Regions from separate parts of the Arcicella rosea genome, predicted to be linked through region 2. Evidence: riboswitches for the same ligand, from Rfam matches in the RefSeq annotation. Region 2 holds a riboswitch; each other region holds the start of a gene.
What was found. A riboswitch is a leader RNA that binds a small molecule or an ion and turns the genes downstream of it on or off. The one in region 2 is predicted to bind S-adenosylmethionine.
Positions count from the first base shown of each region.

Region 1 (11,112 bases), on a different contig from region 2:
AAAATTTTGTTCATAAATGTTTGTTGTTATATGGTTGGTAATTCTATTTAATTCAATTGCTTTTGATAAAGGAAATAGTATATCAGGCCAGTGATTTTGGGTCAAAGGCTAAAATGATTTCTCAGGAATAAAATTTTAAATCTGTATCAAAACAATAGGAACTATCACTACACTTTTTGATTAAAAGTGGAAATGTGATTTAATGAAATATGGTATAAATTGAAGTGTTGTTTTTGGAAGTAATCAAATAAAGGAATTAGTAATGCTTTGTCCGACTTTCGGAAGTCGAGTAATTGTTGTTTTAGTTTGCTGTGTTTTTTGATATAAGAAATTATACTTAATGCAAAATTTAAAGAGTTTTTAAGAAATGCCCAAATACAGTTTTTTATTTTGCTTTTCGTTGATTTCTAAGTACGATTATAATGAATTTATTTAAAACGCCAAACATAATTTTTAAAAATTATTAATTAATTAGAAGGAAGAAAGTATATTTAGTTAAAATTTTATAATAAATATAATTCTTCCAAGAGTGGTAAAAAGTCATGCTGAAAAGTGATAAAAGTTTTCCTTTTAATCAAGCTCTTCAATCTAGTTTTTTTTATATAAGTACTTATAAGTTAAACTACTTAATTCTTTGGAAAATAACACTTCATGATTTTATCAATCAAATTTTAGATTATCTTGTATTCGAAAACAATAACAAAATAATATGATGGAAAATCTATCCTTAGAGCAAATGCGTTACCCTATCGGAGTATTTAAGAAACCCAATGAAATCACTGATGATTTATTGAAATCTTGGATTGAAGATATTGAAGCGTTACCTACTTTATTAAAAAAAGCGGTTGATAGTTTGAGCGAAGAACAATTGGAATTGCCTTATCGCCCAGAAGGTTGGACGCTGAGACAAACCGTAAATCATGTAGCAGATTCACATATAAATGCCTATTGTCGTTTTAAATTAGCATTGACAGAGGATACTCCAACCATTAGACCTTATGAAGAACAATTTTGGGCAGAATTAGAAGATGGAAAAAATGGACCTATCGAATGGTCGTTGACTTTATTAGAAGTACTTCATAAGCGATGGATTGTATTATTAAAGTCGATGACAGAAGAACAATTTGAAAGAACATTTGTTCATCCTGCTACGCAACAAGCCAATTCACTTCGAACAGTTACCGGGATGTATTCTTGGCATGGCAGACATCACACCGCACATATTACTGAATTAAGAAAGCGTTTGGGAATTTAATTGTAGGTTTTATATGGATGAAGACACATATTTCAATCTTGTAAAAATCCAAAATCAAATGCTAAGTATCTTTTAGTTTTTTGCAAGTATCGCCTTTCGTCTTTTTTCCCTTATCTTTAACTTTTCATTCAACAACCACATAAAAGATTTGGTATTAACACTTTGTACATGGAACGTTTCACAGGACTTATTGGAATTGTATTAATTTTAGGAATTGCCTATTTGATGTCGAATAATAGAAAAGCAATCAATTACCGCACCGTCGGTGTTGGTTTGGCTTTACAGTTTGGTTTGGCAGTTTTTATTTTACGAACTGATATAGGAAAAACACTCTTTACAAAGTTAGGAGAGATGGTAAATCAGTTACTTGAAAAAGCTGATAAGGGTGCAGAATTTGTTTTTAGTTCTTTGGTTCAACCAGAATTGATGACAAAAGCGTTTGGTCCAGGACATGATTTTGTGTTCTTTTTCAAAGTAATTCCTACTATTGTATTTGTAGCTGTGTTGGTAAATATTCTTTACCATCTTGGTATTATGCAAAGAGTCATTGCCGTTTTGGCAAAAGGTATGCACTGGCTAATGGGAGTAAGTGGGGCAGAGGCGCTTTCAAATGCGGCTTCGGCTTTTGTTGGACAAGTAGAGGCTCAGATTATGATTAAACCTTATTTAAAAGGAATGACGAAATCTGAATTATTGGCCTCGATGACGGGAAGTTTTGCCTGTATTGCTGGGGGCGTAATGGCTACTTATATCAAATTAGGAGTACCCGCTTCGTACCTTTTGGCGGCAAGTATTATGGCTGCTCCGGGTGCTTTGGTTATTTCTAAAATCGTTTACCCAGAAACGGAAAAGTCTGAAACACAGGGGTTTGTTCAGCTTGAAATCAAAAAAGTACATTCTAATTTAGTAGATGCTATTGCTTCTGGTGCTTCTGAAGGATTAAAAGTTGGTTTTAATGTAATTGCAATGTTGATTGGTTTCATCGCTCTGATTGCTTTAATTGATTCAATTTTATGGCATATTGGGTTCTACGTTTTCGGAATGCCAAACCTTAGCATGAACTTCCTTTTAGGAAATGTTTTCTCTGTTTTTGCATGGGCAATGGGTGTACCTGCTAAAGACACGCAAGTTGCTGGTGCTTTGATGGGGACAAAAATGGTAGTAAACGAATTTGTTGCTTATCTGGATTTAGTAAAATTGAAAGAAACACTTGATGCTAAAACATTGGCTATTACAAGTTTTGCTTTGTGTGGATTTGCGAATTTTAGTTCGGTGGCAATTCAGATTGGTGGTATCGGGGAGTTAGCTCCTGAACGCAGAACGGATTTAGCAAAATTAGGTTTCAAAGCCTTGATTTGTGGTACTTTAGCAAGTTATTTGTCTGCAACTTTAGCGGGATTACTTCTCTAAGAATATGATTATTACATAAAAAAAGCCTGACGCTGTAAATACTTCGTCAGGCTTTTTTGTATAAGTATGATTAATTTTTAATGTTATCAAGATTATAATGTAAGCCTCGGTTTTCTTTACGAGCTCTAGCATCTTTAATAACCAAATAAGCTACATTAATCATATTTCTAAGTTCATTGATTTGAACGGAAATTTTTGATTGTCGATAAAGTTCTTCGTGCTCTATATAAATCAATTCCAAGCGGTCATAAGCTCTTTTTAGTCGTCGGTCAGTTCTTACGATACCCACATAATTACTCATGATAGATTCTAATTCCCTAGCCATTTCTGTTACCAAAACTAGTTCTTCTGGATGCGTAGTTCCCTCATCGTTCCAATCTGGAATATTGTTTGGAAGGATGTTTTCTTCAAAGGTTTCGATGGATTTCAAGAAAGCTCTATGCGCATAAACAATGGCTTCAAGTAAAGAATTTGATGCCAAACGATTAGCACCGTGCAATCCTGTTGAAGAACATTCGCCAGCAGCAAATAAGTAATTAATATTAGTCTGCGAATACTCATTTACTTTGATTCCCCCACAAAGATAATGCTGAGCTGGCACCACTGGAATCATATCTTTTTCGGTAATTTCCAAACCAAGATTTTCCTTACAATACTCATAAATCATTGGGAAATGATGTTTGAAATCCTCACTGTCTAAATGACGAGTATCCAAGTAAACATGGTCAACTCCATTCTTTTTCATTTCAGAGTCAATCGCTCTGGCGACAATATCTCTAGGTGCAAGCGAAAGACGTTCGTCATATTTTTCCATGAAAGTAGTTTCATCAATATTTTTCAGAATACCACCATGCCCACGTAAAGCTTCAGAAATTAAAAAAGAAGGTTTTTTGCCAGGTTGATACAAAGAAGTAGGGTGAAACTGAATGAATTCCATTCCTTCAACTAGACCCTTTGCACGATATGCCATAGCAATACCATCGCCAGTTGCAATCGTTGGGTTCGTCGTACTTTGATAAACCTGACCGATTCCTCCAGTAGCCAAAAGAGTTGTTTTGGCTAAAAAAGTTTCAGTTTTTCCGGTAAAAGTATTTAGGATATAAGCACCGAAGCATTTTTTATCAGGCGTATCTTTCGTTACTTTTTCGCCTAAATGGTGTTGCGTAATTAAGTCGATAGCAAAGTAATGCGTGAAGAAATCAACACTTTTGAAAGACTTTACTTTTTCTAAAAGTGCTCTTTCAATTTCATTTCCTGTTGAGTCTTTATGATGTAAAATTCTTTGGTCAGAATGTCCACCTTCTTTCACTAAATCATAAGTACCATCATTCTTTTTATCGAAATTAGTGCCATAAGAAATCAGTTCTTTTAAGCGTTCAGGAGCTTCGGTTACAACAATTTCAACGGCTCTTTTATCAGACATAAAATCACCTGCCACCATCGTATCATTGATATGTTTTTCAAACGAATCATCATCTTTCCAAACAGTAGCAATACCCCCTTGTGCATATTTTGTATTACTTTCTTCTTCAACAGTTTTGGTAAGAATCGCTATTTTAACATCTTGACCTTTTTCTTCAAAATAAGAAGCAATTTTTGCTGTATAAGAAAGCCCTGCAATGCCTGAGCCGATAACTAAAAAGTCGTATTGGGGCATAATGATGAAAAACGGCTTGCCGCCCGCATTTTATAAGTTAATGTACAATTTTAATGTCACGAATAAGCAAAGTTATTTTAAAAACTCCTTTATTTATACTTTGGCTTGGAAATTATCTGTATAAATCAAACTATCAAAGCTTAATGAATGCTTTGAATTTAGCTTTTGAAAGAAGAATCTTCAACGAGAATCATCAAAAAATTTGCATTTCCCAGCATTGAGGTTTTACTTTGCATCATCAAGTCAATTTTCTTCCGAGGTTTTCAGCCTCATCGGAGTAATTGATTTATAAAGAAGAAGGGAGAGAATAGGCTCTATGAACTTCTGGCAACCTACCGCTCGTAAAGGCAAGGTGCTAATTCCTACCTAAAATAGATAGCTGATTATTGGGCTTTTTTAGGAAATATAAACCAATTACGATTACTCTCCCAGTCATTTTTCATGCTGTAAAGTATTCGTCAGGTTTACGATTTATTTTCGTTTATCGTCATGATTTTTTCGTGACCAAACTTTTCAGCTTTATGTCAAAATTTATTAAACTTACAACGGGCAATTATCTAATTGTTCATGGTTTCGACGCCAGCAATAAGGAAATTGTTGAAGAAGTAACTGTGCCACAGAAAATGGTGAAAATTGTCGCTATCGAGCGTATTCAATCTATTTCTGAGAAATATATTTTAGTTACAGGTCCGCATGGTAGATTGATGTATTGGGAATATGAAGAGAATTTCGAGGACTTGGAAAAGCAATTATTAAATAACGAGCTTTTGATTGCTTAAAATAAAGGTTTCACCCAAAAAGAGTATTGGTGCTCATTTTTTATCCATTGAATAATCTTTTTAAATATAACAAAGCCTTCGCATTAGAAGCGGGAGGAGTTTTACCAGAAATTGAACTAGCATATCAATCTTTGGGTAAGATGAACGAAGACTGCTCTAATGTAGTTTGGGTTTGTCATGCCTTTACGGGTAGTCAAGATGTAGAAGATTGGTGGCAAGGTTTGGTAGGAAGAGGTAAACTTTTCGACCCAGATAAGCAATTTATCATTTGTGTGAATGTTTTAGGTTCGCATTATGGAAGTACTGGCCCGCTTTCTATCAATCCAAATACTGGCGAACCTTATTATCATACTTTTCCATTTATTACCATTAGAGATATTGTGAATTCATTCGATTTACTTCGTGAACATCTCGGAATTAATCGAATTAGAACTTGTATTGGTGGTTCTTTAGGTGGACAACAATGTGTAGAATGGGCAATTTCTCAACCTGATTTGATTGAAAACCTGATTTTAATTGCGACTAATGCTCAACATTCACCTTGGGGAATTGCTTTTAATGAATCACAAAGGATGTCGATTGAAGTTGACCCTACTTGGAAAGAAAGTAATCCACAAGCTGGAATTGAAGGCATGAAGGCTGCTCGTGCTACTGCTTTGATTTCATACAGAAACTATGAAACCTATGGCGTAACGCAAGCAAGAAACGACGAGCCTTTGGGCAAAGTACATCGTGCAACAAGTTATCAGCGTTATCAAGGTGAAAAGTTAGCGCAGCGTTTTAATGCTTATTCTTATTTTGTACTTTCACAAGTGATGGATTCGCAAGATGTGGGGCGTGGCAGAGGTGGTGCAATTCAAGCACTTTCACAGATTAAAGCAAAAACGTTGGTAATGGGAATTAAATCTGACGCACTTTTCCCAATTAATGAACAAGCATTTTTAGCGAAACACATTCCTGGGGCTACTTTTCAAGCCTTAGATTCTTTATACGGTCACGATGGCTTTTTGATTGAAAGCCAATTAATTACTAAAGCCATTAAACTTTGGCAAAAATTTGTGAAGTTGGATGTCAATCCAATGTATGATTTTTTCAAGAAGTTGGAAAAGAAAAACTTAGCAATTCATTAATCGAAAATCCTGAATCATTACTGGTTCAGGATTTTTTTTTGACTGAGTAATTTCCGTTTATGCCACTCTTTCGGATTATTTTCTAACATCCTGTTGATTAAGACATAAACCACAAGGCTACTGAAAGTACCAATTACCGAGCCTGCCAAAACATCTTCAGGAAAATGCTGAAATAAATAACATCTTGAATAACCAGCCAAACAAGCCAGCAATAGAAAGAGTAAAGACCATTTTTTGTTGTAAAGGAAGATTGTCAGCAAAGTGAAAATCGCAAAGGCTGTAGTGGTATGCCCTGATGGGAAACTCAAATGAATATTAATTTGTAAACCTTCTACAAAATGCCAGTTGACATGCTTATCTGCAAAAAAACTAAGCGGACGAAGTGTATCAAAACTCAGCTTTAATGATGATGAAAGTAATGAACTTAAAGCCAGCGATGCGGTTAACATTAAAGCTTTATCATAACTAATAAATAAGTAAACTAAAATAATAGCAACAAAAAACCAACCTTCTCCTAATTGTGTTGCCCCTTGAAAAAAGTAATCTGCCCACAAACTATTGCGTTGATTAATAAATACCATTTGCTCGAATTTGCTGTGCATTAATACCCAAATCAGCACCAAAAGCCAAACAATTGCATACAAGCTAAAGTAAAAAAGGTTGTTTTTAATAATTTGTTTCATAGAACAAAGGTCGCTAGCGAAAAGATATTTGCCAATAAGTACTTGTAATATTTTGTTCAATACTTGTCATTGTAAAAAATAGTCCCTAATTTTGCAGTCTTTTCGATGAAACCAAGTGAAAAAGAGCATATTAAATACATTTAAGATTGACATCTTCCGCCTTGAAAACAAGCATTATGTGCATGAATTTGAAGGAGGAGATGATTTCTTTGCGGCATTAGAGCAAGATTTAATCGAAAAAGGGCATTTCAAGGCAACTGTTACCTTAGATAAATCGGAAGTAATGATACAATTATTGTATCATATTGTAGGTTCTGTAGAACTAACTTGTGATCGTAGTTTAGATACTTTTGATTTTCCTGTAGATATTACTCAGAAAATGATATTAAAGTTTTCTGACCATACAGAAGAGATTTCAGATGAATTGATGCTTATTGATAGAAACACACAGTATATCAATGTAGCCCAAGATATTTATGAATTCATTGGCTTACAAATACCAATGAAAAAGCTTCATCCCCGTTTTCAAGTTGAAGAACAAACATTTTTATCAGATTTTGATGAAGATGATGATTCAGACGAAGACTTTGAAGATTTAGTTTGGGAAGATGATGACGAAGGTGAAATTGTTTATTCTACTTCAACCGCAGATTCAGAAGATGATGACGATGAAGAGCAGACAAACGAAGATGAACCAGAAATTGACCCACGTTGGGCAATTTTAAAGAAATTGAACAATAATTAATGATTTGCTTCCATACATGCAAATCACATTTTTAAATAAATAAAGAATCATAAAATAAAGAAATAAGCAAATGGCACATCCTAAACGCAGACACTCGACAACTCGTAGAGATAAAAGACGTTCACACGATTTTGGAACTCCAAAAACAATCACTACAGATCCAACAACTGGTGAAATTCACTTACGTCACCGTGCTCACGTATTTGAAGGAAACTTGTTTTACAAAGGTAAAATGGTTGTAGAAGGTTATGCAGTTCAAGCATAATTAGTTGATTTTGGTAATTGTCTATCACATAATGTGCTGAATATCAATATTCAAGCTAACATTTGATAAAAAACTATCAGTTTTCAAAACTATTTTCAAACAAAAACGCTGTTTCACACTTCATAAAATGTTATTTTTGTCATTCTGTTTATGAATAACAAAATAATAATTGAATGAAGATAGGGATTGATGCAATGGGTGGAGATTTCGCCCCAAAAGCTATCGTTGAAGGAATAGTATTGGCAGCTCAAGAATTACCAGCTGATGTAACCATCGTTTTGATTGGCCAGACAGCAGTAATTCAGCAGATTATTGATAACCAAAATTTTACGGGTTCTAACATTGAAATTGTGGAAGCTAATGAAACAATAGAAATGGGTGAACATCCTGTAAGAGCATTACAGTCTAAACCCAATTCCAGTATCGGAGTTGGGTTTAAACTTTTAAAGACAGGAGTAATTGATGTCTTTGCTTCTGCTGGCAACACAGGAGCAATGATGGTTGGCTCTTTATTTTCTATCAAAACGATAGAAGGTATCCAACGTCCTCCAATTGCTGGTTTTGCTCCTCAAATTGATGGTAGCCTTGCGGTGATTCTTGACATTGGTGCGAATGCCGATGTAAAACCTGAAATGTTAGCACAATTTGGTATTTTAGGTTCAATCTATGCAAAAGCTACAATGGGTATTGAATCTCCAAGAGTTGCTTTAATGAATATTGGAGAAGAACCAGAAAAAGGTTCAGTCATCGTTCAGCAAGCCTATAAATTACTCCAAGAAGAAAGAAAAATCAATTTCGTTGGGAACATCGAAGGAAAAGATTTCTTCAAAGCCAAAGCAGATGTTATTGTAACGGATGGCTTTACGGGTAATATTCTCTTGAAAATGGGAGAATCTTTGTACGGAATCTTGTCTGAAAGAGGCGTTAAAGACGACTTCATAGACCAAACAAATTATGAAGCCGTAGGAGGCAGTCCGATTATTGGCGTAAACGGAAACGTTGTTATCGCCCATGGTTCTTCGTCGGCACTTGCTACCAAAAACATGGTTCATCTATGCCACCGCATTGTTGAATCTAAGCTTACTGAAAAAATTAAAAAAGCGTTTGCTTAAAGTAATACAGAATGAGCGAATTTAAGGTTTTGAATAATCTATTTGCAAAAATCTAATTTCATGATTTGATTTTTCAAACATTTTGTCATTCGATCATTTCCCATATAACCATGACCAAAATCACTGCAGCAATTACCGGAGTACAAGGTTATGTACCCGAAGATATATTGACCAACGATGACCTTGCAAAATTTGTTGACACCACAGATGAATGGATAATGAGCCGAACGGGTATTAAAACCCGTCATATTCTACGTGGCGAAGGTAAAGGGACATCTGTCATGGCAATAGAAGCAGTTAAAGGTTTGTTAGCCAAAACAAATACTAAGCCAGAGGAAATTGATTTATTAATTTGTGCTACCATATCTCCAGACCATTTTTTCCCAGCAACTGCCAATATTATTTGTGAAGCAGTGGGTATTCCTCATGTTGGTTCTTACGACTTAGCTGCTGCTTGTTCAGGTTTTTTAAATGCACTTGTAACAGGAGCAATGTTTATTGAAGCTGGACGATACAAGAAAGTTGTTGTGGTAGGTGCTGATAAAATGTCTTCTATTGTTGATTATACAGACCGAACTACTTGTGTATTATTTGGCGATGGTGCAGGTGCTGTGCTGTTGGAAGCTAATACAGAAGGCTTAGGCGTTCAAGATTTTATTTTAAAATCAGATGGTTCTGGGGCTAATCATTTAATACAGAAAGCTGGAGGAAGTGCTTATCCACCAACCCACGAAACAATTGACCAGCGTCAACATTATATTCACCAAGAAGGACAGGCTGTTTTTAAATTTGCTGTAACTAGAATGGCTGACGTTTCTGCTGAAATAATGGAACGTAATAATTTAACAGGTGAAGATGTTGCTTTTCTTGTACCACATCAAGCCAATAAAAGAATTATTGACGCTACGGCAAACCGTATGGGTATTGGTCCCGACAAAGTAATGTTAACTATCCAAAAGTATGGCAATACCACTGCCGCAACTATTCCACTATGTTTATGGGAGTATGAATCACAGCTAAAAAAAGGGGACAACCTTGTTTTAGCAGCATTTGGTGGTGGGTTTACTTGGGGTAGTATCTATCTAAAATGGGCTTATTAAGCTAATTAGACCAACAATGTTACTCGCAAAATTTCTGATATTTATTTATTTTACTATTTATTAATAAAAGACTAATTTTGCGGATATTTTATTCTTAGTAAACAAAATTTATTTAAAAAATAATAGCGATATTGATTGAATGATTTCGTTTTTACGACATTTACTTTTCAGTATCAATAATAAAAATGGCAACTACTGCAGACATCAAAAACGGTTTAGTAATTAAATTCAATAATGATTTATTTTCAATTATTGAATTCTTGCACGTGAAACCAGGTAAAGGACCTGCTTTTGTAAGAACAAAATTAAAGTCATTGACTTCTGGAAAAGTTATTGATAATACTTTCAACTCAGGGGTAAATATTTTCCCTGTACGTGTTGAGCGTAGAGTATTCCAATATCTTTATGCTGAAGAATTTGGTTTTACTTTTATGGACAATATCACTTTCGAGCAAATCACGCTTAATAAAGAAATGGTTGAAGCAGCTGATTTGATGAAAGAAGGACAAGAAGTTGAAATCCTAATTAATGCTGAAACTGAATTGCCAATCTCTTGCGAGATGCCTCCATTTGTAGAATTAGTAGTAACTTATACTGAACCAGGTATTAAAGGTGATACAGCCAATTCTCCTAAAAAACCAGCTACAGTGGAAACCGGTGCAACGATTATCGTACCATTATTCATTCAAACAGACGAAAAAATTAAAGTTGATACTCGTACTTATGAGTACGCTGAAAGAGTAAAGTAATCCCTATAACAGTCCAAACATGGAAAATAAAGAAATTCAGAAGCTCCTTGATTTTATTGCACAATCAACGCTTGATGAAGTAAACATCGAAACGTCGGAGTTAAAATTATCTGTGAAACGTTATGGTGCAGCGCCAGTAATACAGCAAGTTGCGGCTCCACAAGTTGTGGCTGCGGCTCCTGCTCCAGCAGCAGCTCCTGCTGCGTCTTCGGCTGCTCCTGCGGCAC
Region 1 covers NZ_JBEUMS010000015.1:77,467-88,578, reverse strand. The annotation lists gene ABID42_RS18345 (SusC/RagA family TonB-linked outer membrane protein) at 1-14, opposite strand, end outside; gene ABID42_RS18340 (YfiT family bacillithiol transferase) at 713-1,255, shown strand; gene ABID42_RS18335 (NupC/NupG family nucleoside CNT transporter) at 1,424-2,665, shown strand; gene nadB (L-aspartate oxidase) at 2,736-4,322, opposite strand; SAM riboswitch class I at 4,606-4,734, shown strand; gene ABID42_RS18325 (hypothetical protein) at 4,844-5,101, shown strand; gene ABID42_RS18320 (homoserine O-acetyltransferase family protein) at 5,131-6,231, shown strand; gene ABID42_RS18315 (phosphatase PAP2 family protein) at 6,249-6,914, opposite strand; gene ABID42_RS18310 (YceD family protein) at 7,030-7,659, shown strand; gene rpmF (50S ribosomal protein L32) at 7,730-7,924, shown strand; gene plsX (phosphate acyltransferase PlsX) at 8,098-9,036, shown strand; gene ABID42_RS18295 (beta-ketoacyl-ACP synthase III) at 9,147-10,136, shown strand; gene efp (elongation factor P) at 10,322-10,885, shown strand; gene accB (acetyl-CoA carboxylase biotin carboxyl carrier protein) at 10,905-11,112, shown strand, end outside.
Region 1: linked by a shared signal. The riboswitch ahead of ABID42_RS18325 (hypothetical protein) and the one ahead of ABID42_RS08415 (peroxiredoxin family protein) in region 2 are both predicted to bind S-adenosylmethionine.

Region 2 (11,112 bases):
ATCTTAAATGTTCAAGAAACTATTTAAATTTTTCTATTAGCGGGTGTAATTCGCCCGCTAATAGAAAAATTAATTTTTATTTTTAGAAATCTTTCCAACATTAATGAGCCACTGGTAGCTGAGTACTAATAGCAATGCGATTCCAAGCGTTAATGGTTACTGCTACCATAATAAGCTGTGCAATGTAACTTTCACTAAAAATGGTTTTTGCTTTTTGATAAGTTTTGTCAGAAAGACCTCCTAAATGGATAAGCGTAATTTCTTCAGCAATTGCCAATACAACCTTCTCCTCTTCGCTGAAAATATCTGTTTCTTTCCAAGCATTTAATAAGAAAATACGTTTGGTAGTTTCTCCATTTTTAATTGCATCTGTCGTGTGTAAATCAATACAAAAAGCACAAGCGTTGATTTGGGATGCTCTTATTTTGATTAATTCTTTATGTGTTTTACTTACTTCTGTTGAAGCCAAATAAGTTTCTAAACCATACATTGCTTTCCAAGCAGCTGGTTGTACATCTTGAATTTTAATTCTCTGTTCCATTTCCTTTGATTGATATTATGTTGTTTTAAATATTACCTTACAAAGGTCGGTCACAGAATTTCAAAAAAACTTAAGCTGGTTTAAGTAAGCATTTATGGTTTAAATTTAATTAATGTTTCATACTTTTTTTTCTTAATTCACTAAGATACTCAGGGGTAAATCCCAAGAAAGAAGCCAATATTTTCTGCGGAATGCGTTGAATAAATTGAGGATATTTACTACTAAACAACTGATAAAATGCTTCTTTGGAAAAAGTAAAAATGTGCTTCACTCTCAATAAAGAAGCCGCATAAGCTCTTTGATAGATTTTATTAAAATAGCGTTCCATTTGCGGAAAATCTTTCAGTAATTCTTCTAAAGTATCTCTATCAATCTCCATTACTTCCGTCGTTTCGATGGCTTGAATACTGAATTCAGCTGTTTTTCCACTATGAAAAGCTGTGAGGTCTGTCATCCACCAGCCTTCTATCGCAAACTGTATCGTTTGCTCAATCCCTTTATCATCACAAAAAAACAAACGTAAGCACCCTCTATCGACAAAATATAATGTTTTGCAAGATTGATTCTCTTGTAGCAAACAGGCTTTTTTTTCATAAACACGAGGCTTAAAATAAGTTAATATTTGAGTAATATCAGTCTCTGAGATTGAAATTTGTTGTGCTATATGCTTTCCTAAAAATGCTGACATTGGCTTATTACTTGTTTTTACAGAAAAATGAGATATTGGAAATGTTATAAAAATATTAGTAGTCTTGGAAAAGTAAAGATTTTCTTTCAAGATTATAAATACAAAATAAAGTATTTTATTGCTCTTCCAACTGGTGCAAGTACTCACACTTGCCATCATTATGATGCCTTGAATGACTCTAATTAAACCTTTTTCCTAGTCACAAATCTCCAAGAAAATTATTTTTTTGAGTTTTTTTACTCAAACACTTGTTTTTCTAAAATTAAATTAATTAACTTTGCCTATAGAATTAATAGATTTATAAAGAACGAAGCGAGAGACTAGGCTCAATGACCTTCTGGCAACCTGTTAGCCACCAACAAGGTGCCCCAACCTAATTCTAAGGATAAATCGTACATACAATCAATTTTTTTACGATGATGCTTGATTAAGCATTGATGGGAATTGCGTTTTTGCCATTTCACCTTCAATACTGTATCAATTAATAAGTATTTATTTATAGTGTAATCAAAATTACGATTGTATAATATACTTAATCTATAAGCTTAATAGAATAATAGAAACAACCGACTGAATCAAATGAAAACTAAAAACCAATTACTATCAATCGCTTATTTAGCTGTAGGCTCATTGACGTTCAACGCTGCAAATGCACAAAATAAATTTATCAAAGAAGGGGTTTGGCGTGGTGAATTTAAAGTGAATGAAGTACAAGTTCCTTTTAATTTCGAGGTAAAAGGAAAGGATGCTGAACACGCAACTTTCACTTTAATCAATGGCTCAAGAAGAGATGATTTTCATGTACAGCAAATTGCGAAAGATTCAGTATTTATCAAAATGAATACTTATGATGCTGCACTAGTCGCAAAAGTGAATGATGATGGAACGCTGTCGGGTGTGTACAAAAGTCTTGTCCCTAATTTCAAAGGAAATTTCCTTCCATTTGTAGCTGAATATGGTAAAACTTATCGTTTTGTAGAACCTGCAAAAGAGATTCAATCAAACCATAATTTATCAGGAAAATGGGCAATTAAAATACTTAGCAAAGAACCTGTAGCCGACCAAATCGCTGTTTTTGAGCAAAAAGGAAATAAACTCAAAGGCGTATTTCTGAAAGTAACGGGTGATACTCGTGAATTAGAAGGAATTGTTCAAGGCGATGAATTTACATTAACTGGTTTTTCTGGACCAAGTCCTTGGTTAATTCGTGGAAAAATAAATCCTGATAAAAGTATCACGGGAGAAGTCGGCTTAGGCATTTATAACAATGTAAAATTTGAAGGCGTAAAAGATAAAAAAGCAGAATTACCAGATCCTTACGCACTTACTTTCTTGAAAGAAGGCTATGAAAAACTTGATTTTACTTTGCCAGATTTGAACGGAAAACAAGTTTCATTAAGCGATGATAAATACAAAGGCAAAGTAGTAATTGTTGAAATAATTGGTACTTGGTGCCCGAACTGTACAGATCAAACACAGTTTTTATCGCCTTGGTATAAGGCCAACAAAACTCGTGGTGTTGAAGCAATCGCTGTTGGTTTTGAACAAAAAGACGATTTAGCTTATGCAAAATACACCTTAGGAAAACTAAAAGAAAAGTACGACATCCAATACGATATTTTATTTGGAGGTATTGCAGATAAAAAGGTTGCTTCAGAAAAATTTGTAGCCCTCAATAAAATGATAGCTTTCCCTACGACTATCATCATCGGCAGAGATGGAAAAGTAAAACAAATTCATACGGGTTATACGGGTGAAGTAACAGGGAAATACTTCAAACAATATGTTAAAAAATGGAACAAAGAATTAGATAAACTCATTGCAGAACCTGTTCCAAGTACAGAAGTAGCTTTAAAATAAAATCAATCTTCATTTAAATAATTTAATCATGAAAAAAATCACGCTTATCCTAACGAGTGTATTGGCTTTAGCAATTGGTGCAAAAGCAAACGACAAAAACAAAGGTAACGATACTGTTTATACAGTTGATAGCCAGTCAAGTAAACTTGTCTGGACAGGCAAGAAAGTAACAGGCGAACATACAGGAAATATTTCTTTGAGTACTGGAAGTTTAGTAACAGCCAACAATAAACTAAAAAGTGGCACTTTTGAAATTGACTTAACGTCGCTAACAGTAACCGATTTGACTGACAAAGATTATAATGCCAAATTGGTTGGACATTTAAAAGCAGACGATTTTTTTAGTGTAGAAAAATTCCCTAAAGCAAAATTTGTAACTACTTCTGTTGTATCGAAAGGAGGTGAGAATTATGAAATTTCAGGAAAACTTACCATCAAAGGCATTACTAATGAGGTGAAGTTTCCAGCTACTGTAAAAGTAGAAAAAAACAAAACGACGGCTCAAGCTAAAATTTTGGTTGACCGCACCAAGTATGATATTAAGTTTCGTTCAAAAAACTTTTTTGAAAACCTTGGCGACAAAGCCATCGACAATGATTTTGAGTTAGCCGTTAATTTGGTAGCTCAAACAGGAACAGCCGCAGCAAAAGCTACAGGTAAATAAGTATGCGATTCACTATTTTAAGGGCAGATAAATAGTGAATCTGTAAATACTTATGAAATTTAGAGGTACAAAAATCTTTGAGCTTTGTACCTCTAAATTTCTAACGCTTCTTTTTATTTTTAAATGAATTACGATGAAAAAGTACTTCTACATACTCACGTTAGCTTGTATAGTTTTGATGAGTTTTCAGTATCGTTTGCAAGAAAATGAGCCTATTACGAAAGTAACTTTAGGAGAGAAATTATTTTTTGACCCAATTTTGTCTTCTAAACGTACTTTGAGTTGTGCATCATGCCATAAACCAGAATTGGCTTTTGCAGATACCACACAATTTAGTGTAGGTGTTGATGGTATTCTGACAGATAGAAATACTCCTTCTGCTATGAACTTAGCAGGTAGAATTCATTTATTTTGGGATGGTCGTTCTAATTCACTAGAAGAACAAGCTATTCAGCCCATCATCTCTACCACTGAAATGAATTTGCCCATTGAACAAGCAGTAGCAAGGTTGAATGAAGATAAAGTATATAGTAGAGCGTTCAAGAAAATTTATAAATCTCAAGTAACTGAAAAACTCTTGGGAGACGCCTTGGCAGCTTATCAAAAAACACTAGAAACCGCCAATACTCCTTATGACCGCTACATTAATGGAGATGATTCGGCGATGAGTCAGGAAGCAATTCGTGGACGACTTATTTTTATTGGAAAAGGGAATTGTTCCAATTGCCATGCTGGAGAAGATTTTACGGCGGATAGATTTAAAAATATTGGATTGTTCGATGGTAAAAAGCACAATGATGTAGGCAGATTTAAAATCACAAAAGATTCTAGTCATTTAGGACATTTTAAAGTGCCGGGTTTACGAAACGTTGCCATTACGCCTCCGTATATGCACAACGGTGTGTTCAAAACCTTGCGTGAAGTAATAGAATATTACAACCAACCTGACGCTTTTGTGAAAAATGGCGTCAATAGAGATTTATCCCTCAGTACGCCATTAGGACTTAGTAAAACAGAAATTAATGAGTTAGAGGCTTTCTTAAAAGCTTTGACAGACGATAGATTCTTGAAGAAGTAATCATATTTTGGATAATTTCCTTAAACCAAACATACCTTTTTATTGCTACATTTTTTATATCCATTAACAATTTAAACCTAATAATTATGGTGAGACTCATTAAGTTTCATTTGGTCTATCATGACCGATGCCTGTCAGTTTACTTTAGTTAATCATCTTCCAACAAAATATCGTCCATCAAAATATTGATGGACGATTAACACAAAAAATCATGAAAATCAATTTTATAAAAGGTGCGTGCAATGTTTCATTGTTAACGCTCTCATTGGCAAGCACTGCTTTTGCTACCGAAAAACCGAGTTTGAAAGAAGGTAAATGGCGTGGCGAATTTCAAGTAAATGAAACAAGAGTACCCTTCAATTTTGAAATAAAAGGGAAATCATTAGAATCATCAACGTTGACTTTATTGAATGGAAGTAGAAGAGATGATTTTAAAGTAAAGGCAATTTCTGGAGATAGTATTTTTGTAAAAATGAATACTTATGATGCTGCCTTAATTGGAAAAATTGATGAAAAAGGTACTTTCAGAGGAGTTTACAAAAGTCTTGTTCCAAATTTCAGAGGAAATTCTCTGCCTTTTGTGGCTGAATTTGGCAAAACCTATCGTTTTGTAGAACCCGGAAAAGACCTTAAACCTGTCACCAATGTTACTGGAAAATGGAATGTAAAAATCATCAGTAAAGACCCCAATGCCGCAAATTCTATTGCACAATTAGAACAAAAAGGCAATAAATTAACAGGAGTATTAATGACCGTGGTTGGTGATACTCGTGAACTTGAAGGTACAATTCAAGGCAATGAATTTCATCTTTCAGGTTTTACAGGACCAAGTCCAGTAGCAATTAAAGGAAAAATCAATGATGATTTAACAACCATAAGTGATGGAGAAATCAGTTTTGGGATTTATGTTACTCAGAAATTTGAAGCTACAAAAGATAAAAATGCTTCATTACCAGACCCTTACAAGCTTACTTTCTTGAAAGAAGGCTATAAAAAATTAGATTTTACTTTCCCAGATTTAACAGGAAAGCAAGTATCATTAAGCGATGATAAATACAAAGGCAAAGTAGTTATTGTAGAAATTATCGGTACTTGGTGCCCTAATTGTACTGACCAAACTCGCTTTTTAGCACCTTGGTTTAAAGCCAATAAACAAAGAGGCGTAGAAGCAATAGCCATCGGTTTTGAACAAAAAGATGATTTAGAATATGCTAAATACACTTTAGGTAAACTTCGTGATTTCTTCGGAATAGAATATGATATTCTTTTCGGTGGAATTGCCGACAAAAAAGTAGCCACCGAAAAACTCGCAGCTTTGAATAGAATGGCGGCTTTCCCGACAACCATCATCATTGATAGAAAAGGAGATGTTCGTGAAATCTATACGGGTTACACTGGCGAAGTAACGGGCAAGTACTTTAAAGAATACACTAAAAAATTCAATAAAGTATTAGACGGATTAATTGCTGAACCAAACCCTTACGAAAAGGCGACGGTCACAACTGCAAGTTTGAAATAATTGTATTCATCAATTAACTAACATACCCCCACATAGACAGTCCGTAATAGTTGCCATGTTATTACGGCTGTCTTTTACCTAATCTTTACTTTAACGAAAATCTTCCATAATGAAACAAAAATTACTTTTATTATTTAGCCTAAGCTTGCTTTTTAGTACAGCCATTGCCCAAAAACGCAATAACATCGTGGGTAAAATTATTGATGCAAAAGATAATGCTCCGCTGGCTGGTGCCACCATTTTGATAAAAGGTACGCAAACAGGTACAACGTCTAATTTTGACGGAAACTTTACGCTTTCTGCTAAACCAGAAGATGTAGTGGTTGTATCTTTTGTGGGTTACGTGAGTCAACAAGTAAAAGTTGGCAACCAAAATTCATTGACGATTAAACTAAATCCTGACCAACAAGACCTTAACGAAGTGGTTGTTATTGGTTCTCGTTCAAACCAAGCAAGAACTAATATAGAAACGCCTGTTCCTGTTGATATTATTACCAGTAAGGAAATAGTCGCTACAGGAAGAACGGATTTATCACAAATTCTAAGTTTTATTGCTCCTTCGGTAAATTCTAATCGTCAAACTGGCGGAGATGGTTCTTCGCACATTAATCCGCTTGCTTTAAGAGGTGTTGCTCCAGACCAAACCTTGATTTTAGTAAATGGTAAACGTCGTCATTCCAGTGCTTTAGTCAATGTATTAGGAACACCAGCTCAAGGTGCTTCGTCAGCTGATTTAGATGCGATTCCTGTTTCAGCCATTGAGCGTATTGAAGTATTGCGTGACGGTGCGGCGGCTCAGTATGGTTCAGATGCGATTGCTGGTGTGATTAATATTGTCTTGAAATCAAGTGTAGATCAAGGACAAGTAACGATTACAACAGGAGAATACAATACCAGTTATCGTAACAAAAAAGATGGTTTTACTTTATTAACAGGCGTAAATTATGGTTTCCGTTTAGGGGAAAAAGGCTTTATTAATATTTCAGGACAAATCAATAACCGTGATGCTACCGACCGTTCAGGTTTTTATGAATATAATAACCGCTTAACAGGAGCAAAATTATATTGGTTTCCTTATGCAGTAGGTACAAGCTCTGAAATTGTAGATGCCAAAGAAAAATCTGTTGATAGATATAGTTCAGCAAGAAGTGGTAATGGAAAACAAGAAAATGCTAGTTTATTTGTCAACGCTGCTTTACCATTGGGCAATGATGTAGAATTTTATGCTTTTGGCGGAATCTCTTCAAAATATAGTATCAGCCCGAATAATGCTTATCGTTTTCCGAATGGAACAACAACGATTAATAGTATTTCAAGTAGATATTTTCCAACAATTTACCCGACGGGTTTCTTGGGAGAAAATGCTGCTCGCTTAGTAGATGGTTCTTTCACAGCTGGAATCAAAGGAAAAGCCAATGGCTGGAATGTTGATTTTAGTAATACTTCTGGACATAACCGTATTGATTATACGATTCAAAATACAATTAATGCTTCGATTGGAACATCTAGTCCTACAAAATTTAACAGCGGAGCTTTAGTCTTTAATCAGAATACAACTAATATTGGATTGTCTCAACGTTTTGAAAATGCAGCCATCAAAGCTTTCAACGTAGCTTTTGGAGCAGAATATCGTTTTGAAAACTATCAAATCATTGCTGGAGAAGAAAAGTCATACAAAAACTATGGCGATACTACTTATATCAGTACAGTAGGCGGAAAAACGAAAGGTGTTAGACCTGCTGGCGCACAAGTATTTCCTGGTTATCAGCCTGCGGATGCCCAAAATCAATACCGTCATAGCATTGGTTTGTATGGCGATGTTGAAGCCGAAATCTCAGATAAGTTCTTGTTAACTGGGGCTTTACGCTATGAAAAATACAGCGATTTTGGCGACCAATTAACATGGAAAACATCTACTTCTTTGAAATTGATTGATGATAGAAATAGCATTCTTGAAAGTTTATCATTGAGAGGAGCGGTTAGTACAGGTTTTAGAGCGCCTTCTTTACAACAGAAATATTACTCGGCAACTACTTCTATTCCACAAGCTGATGGAGGTTTGATTCTTTCGTTAGTATCGAACAATGATAACAATGTCACAAGATCATTTGGTATTCCTAACTTGAAGGCTGAAACGTCAAACAATTTTAGTTTAGGAATTACCAGTCGCATTGCGAAACATTTTACGGCTACGGTTGATGCTTATCAAATTGACATTAAAAATCGCATTACGCTTACAGGTACTTTTGATTTTAGTTCGATTAACAACAGTGATGCTACTATTAAAGGAGCAGCGCAATTAGTAAAAGGATTATTGTCTAATTATCCAGACGTAAATGCTGCTCAGTTTTTTGCCAATGCCATTGATACCAAAACCAAAGGGATTGATGTGGTTTTAGCCTACAAAAATCGTGTTGGTGCAGGAACACTTAATCTTTCATTAGCAGGAAATTTCACCCAAACGAAAGTAACTGATGTTCATGTGCCAAGTGGTTTAACGTCTTCAGGAACAGAAGAAGTTCGCCAATATTTATCTGAACGTATTTTCTTTGACCGTCAGCAAAGAGGACGTTATGAAAGAGGTACTCCACAAAGCAAATTGGTATTATTAGCTGGTTATACTTGGGGACGAATTACGCCTAATGTGGTTGTTACTCGCTTTGGTGAATATACATTTTACACAACTCAAAGTAATATAAACAGCGCAACAGGTGGAAGAGACCAAACTTTTAGTCCGAAAACAACGACTGATATTTCAGTGAATTATCAACTGAATAAATCTGTAGGAATTACTTTGGGTTCGAATAATATTTTTGATGTCTATCCCGACCAATTAAGCATTGCAAATAACCAAACGGGCACTGTGCCTTGGGGAACAGGTGGCGGACAACAGTTCGGATTCAATGGTGCATTTTATTATGGCAGATTAACTTTTAACTTCTAAATATACCCTCTGAGAAGCTCTCGTTGCAAAACGAGGGCTTTTTTTAAATGATTTTTTCAAGATTTTGATAATCAAGCATTTGTAAAATAAATATTGTCTATTTTATATAATTCCAAAAGCGATTAAAAATCTTTGGCAGTAGTCATTTAGCAGATTAATCTTACCTCATTTATACTGATATATTAAATTTTTTGAAAAATGTTTGTAAAGTCTAATTTTGAAGAGTAATTTTGCACATATAGTCTATAGTTTTAATGGATTATGTATATTTCATCAATAAATAAAACCAAATACTTAAACACTAAAAAAAGCCACTCTTGCTGTAACAAGAATGGCTGGTTCAAAAAAGGTTCATTGTGGAATGATTCAGGAGCACGCAAAAGCTGTACTCCCAGTACCTTATTTTTTAATTTAACCAATGCAAAGTAAATGAAAAAAAAATTACTAGTAGTATTCTGGCTAGGTATTTTATTGTTTCCTTTTGGGCTATTTGCCCAAAATACCGATGCCACTATTAATTCTACGCTCTCAGGAAGAGTGTTAGACGAAAGTTCAAAAGAACCCCTCATTGGCGCTTCTATTAAAATTAAAGGAACTACTCATGGTGTGTTAGCCGATGCAGATGGGAAGTTTTACTTTAAGACAGGTCAAAAATTTCCTTATATACTTGTTGTAAATTTTGTAGGATATGATGCCAAAGAAGTAGTTGTAAAAACGAATAATATCGACATTCAACTTAAAGCAAATAACAGAGAATTAAGTGAAATTGTAGTGGTTGGTTATGGAACACAGGAACGTAAAAATTTGATTGGATCTATCACAAAAGTAAATCCTTCAGAAGTTAGTTCGATTCCTGTAGGAAGTATAGATGCTCAATTACAAGGAAAAGTTTCTGGTGTACAAATCTCTTCAGCCACAGGAGTACCGGGCGAAGCCGTTAATGTAAGAGTACGTGGAGCTACTTCTATCAATGCCGACAACGACCCTTTGTATGTTGTTGACGGTGTTTTTATCAATAGTAACAGTCTTCAAACAATTGGAACAGGCGGTAAAGCGACATCGCCAATTGCAGATTTTAACCCTGCTGATATTCAAAGTATTGAAGTATTGAAAGATGCAGAAGCAACCGCTTTGTATGGTTCAAGAGGGGCTAATGGTGTAATTTTAATTACGACAAAAAGAGGAAATTTTGAACAAGCGCCAAAAGTAAATATCAACGCAAGTTTCGGACAAGTAAAGGCTGTTAAACTTTGGGATTTGACAACTGGTCCAGAGCATGCTCAATTAGTAAACGAATGGTGGATTAATACTGGTAAAGATACGCCTTCGCTTAACAGAACTGTGGCAAACCGACCATTCAGACCAGTATCAGAAGGTGGACGTGGTTTGCCTGAAGAACAACAAACTTACGACAGACTCGGCGAAGCTTTCCGTACAGCGACACTTCAAAGCTATGATATATCATTATCGGGAGGTACAAAAACTACGAAGTATTATATTGGCGGTGGTTTTAATTCTCAAGAAGCAATTCTTAAACCCATCACTTTTGATAGAGCAAGCTTTAAAGTAAATCTCGACCAGAAGATTAACGACAAAGTACAAATCGGCGTAAGTAACTCTTTTTCAAGAACATATCGTAACCAAGCTCGTGCTGGTGATGGTCCACAAGGAGGTTTACTACAAGCTGCTTTGCACACTCCTACTTATTTGTCACCATACAATGAACAAGGTGTTTTGGTGGGTCGTGCAGGCTTTGATAACTTAACTTTATTATTAGAAAACTACGATGTACATTCAACTAGTTTGAGATATATTGGT
Region 2 covers NZ_JBEUMS010000005.1:186,553-197,664, forward strand. The annotation lists gene ABID42_RS08405 (carboxymuconolactone decarboxylase family protein) at 101-541, opposite strand; gene ABID42_RS08410 (Crp/Fnr family transcriptional regulator) at 651-1,319, opposite strand; SAM riboswitch class I at 1,525-1,621, shown strand; gene ABID42_RS08415 (peroxiredoxin family protein) at 1,809-3,089, shown strand; gene ABID42_RS08420 (YceI family protein) at 3,118-3,753, shown strand; gene ABID42_RS08425 (cytochrome-c peroxidase) at 3,887-4,831, shown strand; gene ABID42_RS08430 (peroxiredoxin family protein) at 5,043-6,350, shown strand; gene ABID42_RS08435 (TonB-dependent receptor) at 6,460-9,294, shown strand; gene ABID42_RS08440 (SusC/RagA family TonB-linked outer membrane protein) at 9,724-11,112, shown strand, end outside.

Region 3 (11,112 bases), on a different contig from region 2:
CAATGGTTAGCCGACTTGATTTATATGTCGGTCAAATTCTTGAAAAATTAAAGCAAGAAGGCTTAGATAAAAATACTTTGGTGATTTTCACAAGTGATAACGGCCCACACAAAGAAGGTGGTGCTGACCCTGTTTTCTTTAACAGTGGCGGTGGTTTCAGAGGCGTAAAACGAGATTTGTATGAAGGTGGAATTCGTGAACCATTCATCGCTCGTTGGACGAACGTCATCAAACCCAACTCACAGAATAATCATATTGGTGCTTTTTGGGATATTCTACCCACTTTCGCTGAATTAGCTGGTGTAAAAGCGCCTAAAAATACTGATGGACTTTCATTTGTCCCAACTTTAAAAGGTAATAAATCACAAGCAAAACACGCATATCTTTATTGGGAATTTCATGAAAATGGTGGTGTTCAAGCCGTACGACAAGACAATTGGAAAGCCGTAAAATTGAATGCTTCAGCAAATCCTAAGAATGAAGTAGAATTATATGATTTAGCAAAAGATCCAGCTGAAAGTAAAAATATTGCCAAGCAATTTCCTGAAAAGGCGAAGGAATTAGAAGGATTGATGAATTCATCACATGTAGAATCTACTTTATTTCCGTTTGTAAGTCAGAATAAGTAGTTTTGTAAAAATTTAAGCGACAGCCCGCCAAAACTAAAGAGAGTCAACCACCGACTTTCCTGAAAGATTTGACAAAGCTGTCGCTTAAATATTAATATTATATCCTATATATTCGATAGACAAAGATACATATTTTATCTAAAAGAACCATGCAAAATCAAAAATTAAGCATAAATTAATTGTGCTGTTTTATTTTGAACGGACTTTCTTACGAAAATATCTTGCTCGTAAATATCCACAATAGCTTTTATAATCAAGTCGATTTCAGCAGGCGTATTGTATTTACAAAATGAAAAACGAACGCTGTCTTTATCAAGATTACGATTCAAGGTTTTTAAAACATGTGACCCATTATTGGTTAAATTAGAACAAGCACTTCCTCCAGAAACTGCAATTCCAAGTGCATCTAAACGATTTACTAATACTCCACCTTTCTTTAAATTCGGGAAAGCAACGTTTAAAATATTAGGCAAACTATTGGTAGAAGAATCACTTTCTCCGTTAAATGAAATTTCATCTCCAAACAAATCATGCAAGGCCGTAATCATCTTTGATTTCAAGAAAGCCACATAATTTTCGTACTCTTCTAAATTTCTGTAAGCTATTTCCAAGGCTTTAGCCATTCCTACAATACCAGCCACATTTTCGGTTCCACCTCTTGTTCCTCTCTCTTGAGCACCGCCGTAAATATGTGGTTGAATTTTTCTGTATTTATTGATGTAAATAAACCCAACACCTTTAGGTCCATGAAATTTATGCGACGAACCAACGATATAATCTATATAAAGTTTTGTGACATCAAATCTATGTTTCCCAATAGTCTGTGTGGTATCACTATGAAAAATAGCATCGTATTTTTTACAGATTTCTCCAATTTTTTTAATGTCCGTCAGATTTCCAATTTCATTATTGCCGTGCATCAAACTCACGAGTGTTTGTTGATTATTTTTCAAAAGCCACTCAAATCGTTCTAAATCTATATTCCCTTTATTATCAAGTTTTACAAAATCTATCTCTAAATCATTATGCTGACTATACTGCCCTAATGTTTGTAAAACGGCTTTATGTTCTAATCTACTTGTGATAACATTTCTGATTTCATAAGTTTTAATAGCTCCAGAAATTGCCAAATTATTTGCCTCTGTAGCACCAGAAGTAAAAAAAATATCATTTTCAGAAGCATTTAAAAGCTTCGCAATTTTATGACGAGCCTCTTCTACAGCTTCTCTGGCTTTTCTTCCAATAGCGTGGCTAGATGATGGATTTCCGAAATGATTAGTCAAATACGGAATCATCGTATCTAAGACTTCCAAATCTAAGGAAGTCGTCGCAGCGTTATCACAATAAATCTCCATGGTGTTTTTTATGTTGTTTAGATTGTTGAAGGTTCAATTTTCAAGTCAATAGGTTTAAAAGGTTTTTTCCTTTCACTGTAATCTGTATTTATTGATGAAATGTAAATGAATGATATAAACTAAATTAACTAATTCCTAAAACTGAAATTTCTGTTCAAATGGGATGCAGACTCCTTTTTTATCATTACAGAATTGTCCTTTTATTCCCCCGAAAATATCTAAGGCATGTTCTACAATTCTTACTCTTGTTCTGAATTCAGCTTTGTCTTTAAAGTAGGTTACTTCAAATCCCCAGTTTTTATCTAGCTTTTTTAAGGGAGCAACTGGCGTAATTTTTCCGTCATATTCAAAAGAACCATTTTCTGCAAACCAAAAAGTAGTTGGTTGAGGACCTATATCCGCTTTGAAGTCATTAGAGTACAATGACCAACCTTTTTCTATATTCGCTGTAAAAATCAATTCTACTTCATCTCCTACTTTAAAATTAGGATTTGAATAAGTATATTTCCAATTAGCAATCTGATTTACTTGCTGGGCTTTTGCCGATACAAACGACAAAATTAATACAACGATAATAAATATACGTCTCATGATGTATTAGATTGTGGAATAGCAAGTGCTACTCCTTGATTAAACAAAATGTGTAATTTGATTTCTTCTGATTTATCATTAGAATAAGGTTGGGGCACCTTGTTGGTGGTAACAGGTTGCCAGAAGTTCGTTGAGCCTTATCTCTCCCTTCGTTCTTTATAAATCTATTTATTCGATAGACAAAGTTCTATTTTTATAATGAGTAATCCAAATATTTTAGGAATTTATTTCTTCAATTTTTCAAATTATATATCAAATTCCCATTTCGGTTAACGCTGCTTGCGCTTTGTTGTCAATAGAATTTTTATACTCATGTTTTTTATAGGCAATCGCTTTTTCGAAAGACATTCTTGCTTTTAATTTATCATTTTTTTGCTGATAAATATATCCTAATTGTAAAGAAGAACTCGCTCCAAAATGGCAATTCTGACCAGCACAAAGTGCCATAGCACGCTCAAAATAAGGAATTGCTTGATTCTGAGCATTTAATTTTTGTAAAATTCTGGCTTTTCTGAAATTGAAATTTGCTTTATCTAATTGTGCCGTAAAAGAGTTCTCATCAAGATTATCTAAAAATTCTAATGCTTCTGCATAATGTCCTCCTTCAAAAGCATAGTTCGCTTTCACAAGGTTTTTATTCGGATAAATCTTTGTTTTCTGAAATTGTTCGTAAAAATTTTGCGCTATAATATCTGTTTCAGAAAGCTTTTTCCCAACATTCGGAATTTTTGCCAAATGATTTAAAGCTTTATCTGGATTATTCGTTAGCCAGTTCGCCAAGAACAATTTAAAATTTACATCTTTCAAAAAACTATGTCCTCGGAAATTTTTCAAATAATTTTGATAATACTGAATAGCCTGTGGATAATTGCCTTTGTTGAATAAAATTTCAGCTTGATACAAATCGAAAATTGGCATGGCTAAATATCCTGAACCACTTGCTCTTGTCTGCAAAATTTTCTGTGCTATTTCACTTTTATTATCCCTCATTAAAATAGAAGTAGCCAAAAAACTAATCGCCAAATTATCAGGATTGTTGTTTACAAATTGTGTTATTTCTTGACGTTCATCATCATTCAAAGTCAGTACATTCGACTGTATAAACAATTGATAAAACTTGGCTTCTTTGCCTACAATTTTATCATTGATGGCAATATTCAATTCTTTCAAGCCTTGTTGAATGTTTCCTTTTAATCCCAAGAGTTTTGTAACCCAACGATAATTTTCAGGAACTGAACCAATCATAACATGAAAAACACCTAAATTCTTATAATTCGCAGTGAAATTGGGAAATTTCTTACGATTTTCTTCTAACAATTTATAGGCTGAAATCGCATCAAAACCTCCTTTGGTTTCGTGTCCTAATTTCATTTTTACCAAAGCCCAATGAAGTTTTATTTCTGCTTGAATGAATTTGTTATAAGGCGAATTTTCGTCTAAATCTTCAATTAAATCTAATCGCTTATCTTCATTTTCTGCCAAACGCTCATATTCTTTTTCATCTTCACTAGCAAAAAGTACAATCATGTCTGCAAAATCTTCCAACCAAATTCTGATACCATTATTGGTAGGTTCTTTCGCTAACAATTGTTTGGCATGTTGTACTTTTAATTTACATAATTCGCTATAGGCGTTTTGAAGATTGGGCGTAAATTCAAAATCATTCGCAAATGAATTATTTGAAAACCAGAAAAGTACGATTAAGATGAGGTTCCATTTTTTCATAATTTTAGCCTTTACTAATGAATAATCACTTTCGAAATAAATAAGTACAAATCGGGAATTATAGCCCACAAAGTCCTGAAACTTAAGAAAATCACGACCGAACCAACGATAAACATCAATGGTCGTCTTGGCACTTTATTGATTAAAATTGCACCAAAAGGAGCGGCAATAATTCCACCAACTACTAAACCTAAAATAATTTGCCAAGAATTAACGCCTTCAAAAAATAAGAAAGTCAATCCACTCGAAAGCGTAATTAAAAACTCAGCCGCATTCACTGAACCAATAGCATAACGAGGATTACGCCCCTGTCCAAGTAAAGATGAAGTAACGATTGGTCCCCAACCACCGCCACCGATGGCATCCATAAATCCTCCGAAAATTGCTAAAATTCCTACTCTTTTGGTTTTGCGTTTAGCGATATTTTTCTGAAATGCTTTCTTCAAAATCACAAAACCAAGTATCAACATGTACAATGAGATATAAGGTTTGATGAAATTTCCATCAATAATTTCAGAAAGTAAATAAGCGCCAGCCACAGAACCAACTACGCCCCAAAGCAAAGCTCTGAATAGTTTTTTATTGATATTTTTGAATTGGTAATGCGAAATAGCAGACGCCCCTGTTGTAAACATTTCAGAAACGTGAACACTCGTACTGCTCAAAGCTGGTGGTACTCCAATACCCAAAAGAAAAGAAGTTGAAGTAATGCCATAAGCCATTCCTAAAGAACCATCGACCAATTGAGCAAGTAAGCCAACGCCAACGTATAAAAAGAAATCTTCTCCCAACCATATTTTGGTTTGATAAACGGCATCTAACAAAGGAGCTTTACCAATAAAAATGCTAAAGGCTAACAAATAGATAGTAATGCCAATGAACCACATCAACACTCGTTCAAACTGATTGTTGAGTTTTAAACGAAGATATATTTTATTTAAGAACTGATTGTTTTCCATTTTGATGTAATTAAAAATAATGTAAAAAACGCTGGTTTAGTTATTATGCAGGCCGTAAATCAACCTTAAATACTGACGATTCAGTGTTTTGAAATACAGCGTGACGGTTAAAATAATGCTACTTAAAAAGTAAGGATTAATGGTATTTTCAAAGTGGATATAGCTAATCCATAAAATCAGAAAACATCGAATGTATTCAAGATAAAATATCCAACGACGTTGTTCTAAAATAGCTCCACAATTCACCAGCGTAATCAATATGATGAAAGTTGTGGCAATTTGCGTGGCTAAACCTAATTGTCCTTCTAAAAGTAAAAAGGCAAACAGTGTGATTAAAATCAACGTCATCTGCAAAACCACATAATTTCTAAAGCGTGTACTGTGCAATTTATCGGTTTTATGAATCACAAATTTTTGTTCTAATACTCTTCTGTAAGTAGGATTTATATGTTCTGGCTTGCCGAAAAGCATTTTTAATTTATCCCTCCAGCCCTCAGCATATTTAAAAGCATAGCCCATTTCTAGCATAAAATGGAAATGTTGCCACAAGAAACTATTACTGTTCAGTGGCTTTGTTAAACCATAAGTTGGCTCTTCAATTTCTTCGGCGAAAGTGCCAAAGAGTTTATCCCAAATGATAAAAACATCGCTGTAGTTCTTATCTAAATATTGCTCGTTATTGGCATGATGCACTCGGTGATGCGAAGGTGTTACCAAAATATATTCAAGGATTCCTAATTTCCCAACGGTACGAGTATGTATAAAAAATGGATACAAACCATGAATTAATAATATCGTCGTAATCATTTCCGCAGAAAAACCTACAATTGGCAAAAGTGACCAAAAGAAAGTACGTGCTACTGCTTGAAACAAAGTAATACGAGCAGAAACCGTAAAATTAAACTCTTCACTTTGATGATGTACAACGTGTACACTCCACAATAAATTTACTTCATGCCCTAAACGGTGATACCAATACCAAAGAAAATCTGTAATCAACAACAAACCAATCCAAGAAAGTACCCTTGGCTGAATATGAAAAATTGCAAAATGCTTGTACAAATAATCGTACACAAAATAGAATAATCCGAGAGTCAGACCATCCAACAATCTTTCTGCAATCCCTACGCTGAGATTTGAAACAGTATCATTAAAATTATAAAAATGTTTTCCTTTCTTTTTTGATACCCAGAATTCCAAGCCAATCAAAAACAAGAAGAAAGGAACTGCTAAAGCTAGATAATTGAAATTCATTGCTGTATTATTTTTATTAACTACTATATTTATAGATTACATAGAATAAAAAATCATAGAAAAAGATTCACTAGTGAACCTCCGATAAAATTGGCTTTTCTTGGAATATTTCATTCTTTGAAGTAATTCTAAGCTGATGCGTATTAAATACTTGCGAATTAGGTTCAACACTTTTGGTTAGAAAAACGCTTCCTCCTATAATACTATTTTTCCCTATCACTGTTTTACCTCCTAAAATCGTAGTACGGGCATAAATCACTACATTGTCTTCAACCGTCGGATGTCTTTTTGTATCCGAAAGTTCTTTAGCTACTTGCAAAGCTCCTAACGTAACCCCTTGATATATAGAAACATTATTGCCAATAATACTGGTTGCACCAATGACAATACCTGTTCCGTGGTCAATCATAAAAGGTACGCCAATTGTTGCGTTTGGATGAATATCAACACCTGTTTTTCCATGAGCATATTCTGAAATAATTCTTGGCAAAACACTAATATTCAATTGCGTTAATCTATTTGCAATACGATATACTGTAATGGCATAAAAACCAGGATATGAAACAATTACTTCATTGACACTGGTTGCGGCGGGGTCGCATTCATAAATTTTTGAAGCGTCCAACCTTAAATCTTGATAAAGCTCTCCGAGCGATACATAAAAAGCTTCTACTACTCCTTCAATATCAATTTCTCTTACATCAAGATAACTCAATAATATATTTTCTAAATCAATTTGGTTCTTTTTCAAAATTCCTTCATAGGAAGATTGCTTAGGCAAATGGTTACTCGGAAACAAAAAATGTACAAGATCATTCAACCAACCAATAGCCTCTTGGGCTGAAGGAGTAGCTTCCCATTCTGCATGATGCGTTTTTCGAAGCAAGTCAATCAAAGGTTGAGTATGATGATTTTTCATATAATCTTAAATTTCAATATGGGTGGTTTCATTGAAAAGTTCAATTTGTCTAAAAGACAAAAATCATTAAGTATATCAATAGGTCGAGACTTAAGTCCCGACCTATTGATATATAAAAGCTATCTTACAGCTTGTTTATGTCCAGCACGTAATTTATAAAGTGTTTCCACCAATAAATCAACGTCTGAAGTAGTATTATAAAAAGCTAAAGATGGTCTTACAGTTGATTCTAAGCCAAAACGTCTTAAAATCGGCTGTGCACAGTGATGTCCAGTTCTCACCGCAATTCCTTCTTTGTTCAATACTTGTCCTACTTCATTATTACTGTATCCATCAAAAATAAATGAAAGTACAGAAGCTTTTTCTTTGGCTGTGCCAATCAGACGAAGTCCCGGAATTTCTTTCAATAGTTTGGTTGCATACACCAATAAATAATGCTCGTATTGATGAATAACATCTATTCCGATTTTATTTACATAGTCAATGGCAGCACCTAAACCTACGGCATCAGCGATATTTCCAGTACCTGCTTCAAAGCGAGAAGGTGCATCATGATATTGAATTTTCTCGAAAGTAACATCAACAATCATATTTCCGCCACCTTGCCAAGGCTGAGTTTCGTTCAGTAAATCTTCTTTTCCATAAAGTACTCCAATCCCTGTTGGACCAAATACTTTATGACCAGAAAATACGAACCAGTCGCAATCTAAGCTAATCACATCCGAACGCAGATGTGAAACAGACTGAGCACCATCAACCAAAACCTTCGCTCCTGCTGCATGAGCCAAAGCTACAATTTGTTTTGCAGGCGTAACCGTTCCTAAAGCGTTGGATACTTGAGTAAATGATACTAAACGAGTTTTTTCATTCAATAATTTAGCGTACTCGTCCAATAAAATTTGTCCGTCGTCATCTACAGGAATTACTCTAATTTTCAAGCCTTTTTTGTCTGCCAATTGTTTCCAAGGCACAATATTAGCGTGATGTTCAAGATTACTGACAATGATTTCGTCACCAGCTTTTAGGTTTTGTTCGCCCCAACTTTTAGCTACTAAATTGATAGCTTCTGTTGCACCACGCACAAAAACGATTTCATTGGTAGAACGTGCATTCAAAAAAGCTCTTACTTTTTCACGAGCGGCTTCATAAGCATCGGTAGCACGAGCTGCCAATTCATGCGCTGCACGGTGAATGTTTGAGTTTTCATGCTCGTAGAAGTAAGAAATTCTATCAATTACTTGCTTCGGTTTTTGCGTCGTTGCAGCATTGTCTAACCAAACCAAAGGACGACCATTTACTCTTTCTTGTAAAATAGGAAAATCCTTTTTAATCAGGTTTACATCAAATGCTGTACTGGTAAATCCCGTCAAATTATGATTTGTTACTTTGTCTGGAAATTGAGGTACTTTTTCATTCACTCTATAAGGATTTTGTCCTGATAGAAAATAATAAGAAGCCTCATTTACACCAATCGGAGCCGATGTCGGAACAGATGGAACCGCATTGAAATCATTAATTGAAGGTAAAATATTACTTAAATCTAATTCAAAAGGAAAAGTAGTAGCCAAAGGCGATTTTGCATCTATCGTTCCAATATTGGGCAAAGCTGTAGGCGAAGCACCAAATCCCGAAACAGAAGGCTGATTACCAGCATTAGCAAAATGTGGATCTGGCAAACTTGTTTGAGGTTGCACACCAGCCTGATTAGTCAACGGCTGAAAAACGCTACCATGTTGAAATCCAGCAGGTGAAACACCTAAACCAGTACTTGCAAAAGGAACTGATTGTATTGTTTCGTACAATCTTTCAGCAAAGTGATTTGCCTTCGGATGGTCTTGCGGATTCAATGAAATTTCTTTCGGAAATTCATTTGGGAGTGCCTTGAAAATATCATTTGCCAATTGCTGTAAATCTTCTATCGAAGGTATTCCTTGCAATAAACTTTCCTGTTGATTAGTATTTATATTCATGGTAATTTCCTATTTCTACGTCTTCCAATACAGCAATGGCATCATCTACTAATACTGCCAATGAGCAATAAAGCGATACTAAATATGAAGCAATGGCTTTATCGTTGATACCCATAAATCTTACTGCCAAACCAGGAGATTGTTCACCTGGTAAACCCGGCTGGTAAAGTCCAACTACACCTTGGCGACTTTCGCCTGTACGTAATAATAAGATTTTTGTTTTACCATTTTCGATTGGCAATTTATCCGAAGGAATCAAAGGAATACCTCTCCAAGTAATAAACTGTGAACCAAACAATGAAACTGTTGGCGGTGGAACACCACGACGAGTACATTCACGACCAAAAGCTGCAATCGCTAAAGGATGTAACAAAAAGAAACCTGGTTCTTTCCAAACTTTAGTCAATAGTTCGTCTAAATCATCTGGTGTTGGTGGACCTACACGAGTTTTGATTTTTTGTTTAGTAGCGATACTACTTAATAAACCGTACTCTTTGTTATTAATTAATTCGCTTTCTTGACGTTCTTTGATACTTTCAATCGTTAAACGTAATTGCTCACTAATTTGGTTGTAAGGCTTGCTATACAAATCTGAAACACGAGTATGAACATCCAAAACCGTGTTTACGGCACTAAGGTTGTATTCACGTGGGTTTTCGACATAATCAATAAAAGTGTGAGGAAGATTTCTTTCATCACGACCTGAGCAGTCAACTTCAGCAATACTTCCCTCTTTTACTTTGTTCAATCGATAAACGCCTGATTCAACAGGAATCCAATTGAGTAAATGCGTCAACCAACGTGGGGTAATTGATTCAAATTGTGGTACTGTACGGGTTGCAATGGCTAACTGTCTTGCAGCCACGTCTCCAAGTGCTGTTTGCTTGTACTTGTTCAATTCTGACATATTATAGGTAATTAAAAATTGATAATCTCAGACAATTATGCTACAGCACGATATTTGATTGAATAAGGAATGTTATGAGCAGCACTAAATACAGCTCCTAACATTTCTGAAGGTGAAAATGGTTTGCTGAAATCCTCATCAATGGCATCATATACAATTCTTCCTTGCTGACTAATTACATAAGTAGCAGGCACTGGCACATCTTCTGAAATTCCAGCAATTCTGTCCCAAACCGCATATTCTTGTGAATACACTCCAAATTGTTTTGCAATTTGATTATTAGGGTCGGCAACTACATTAAATGGAACATCGAAATAAGCCACTAACTCTTTGGTCTCTTCTAATGAAGCTTGAACAACAACTAATAAGTCACCGCCCAATGCTAAAATTTCTTGATAGGAAGCCTTTAAAATATTCAAATGCTTTAAGCCATACTCATTCCAACCACCTGATAAAAAGCTAATCGTCAATGGCTTATTTTGTTGAATTTGTTGGAATACTAATTTTTGTGTATTGGCTTGTTCTGAAAGATTTTGCCATACACCACTCGCTTTAGAGATAGACAATAAAGGTAAACGTGAACCTATTTTTAAAGGTGATAATTTGGCTGTGTTGCCTTTGAATATATTTACGGGAAAAGTAGTATCCCAAATGATTGCGTTTGATTGACCGTTAACTTGCATTGTAATAATATTTTTAATTGATATGTGCCTTAATTAGTTTGATAGAACAAAATTACAACAAAAAATCTTATATCCTATAGACTTAATAGATTATTTGATTAAAAATTTATAAATTCCTGT
Region 3 covers NZ_JBEUMS010000002.1:336,542-347,653, forward strand. The annotation lists gene ABID42_RS04540 (arylsulfatase) at 1-629, shown strand, start outside; gene ABID42_RS04545 (cysteine desulfurase family protein) at 794-1,984, opposite strand; gene ABID42_RS04550 (protein-disulfide reductase DsbD domain-containing protein) at 2,120-2,575, opposite strand; SAM riboswitch class I at 2,645-2,740, opposite strand; gene ABID42_RS04555 (tetratricopeptide repeat protein) at 2,828-4,300, opposite strand; gene ABID42_RS04560 (sulfite exporter TauE/SafE family protein) at 4,315-5,259, opposite strand; gene ABID42_RS04565 (sterol desaturase family protein) at 5,296-6,513, opposite strand; gene ABID42_RS04570 (serine O-acetyltransferase) at 6,584-7,432, opposite strand; gene ABID42_RS04575 (family 2A encapsulin nanocompartment cargo protein cysteine desulfurase) at 7,552-9,402, opposite strand; gene ABID42_RS04580 (family 2A encapsulin nanocompartment shell protein) at 9,386-10,309, opposite strand; gene ABID42_RS04585 (redoxin domain-containing protein) at 10,345-10,992, opposite strand.
Region 3: linked by a shared signal. The riboswitch ahead of ABID42_RS04550 (protein-disulfide reductase DsbD domain-containing protein) and the one ahead of ABID42_RS08415 (peroxiredoxin family protein) in region 2 are both predicted to bind S-adenosylmethionine.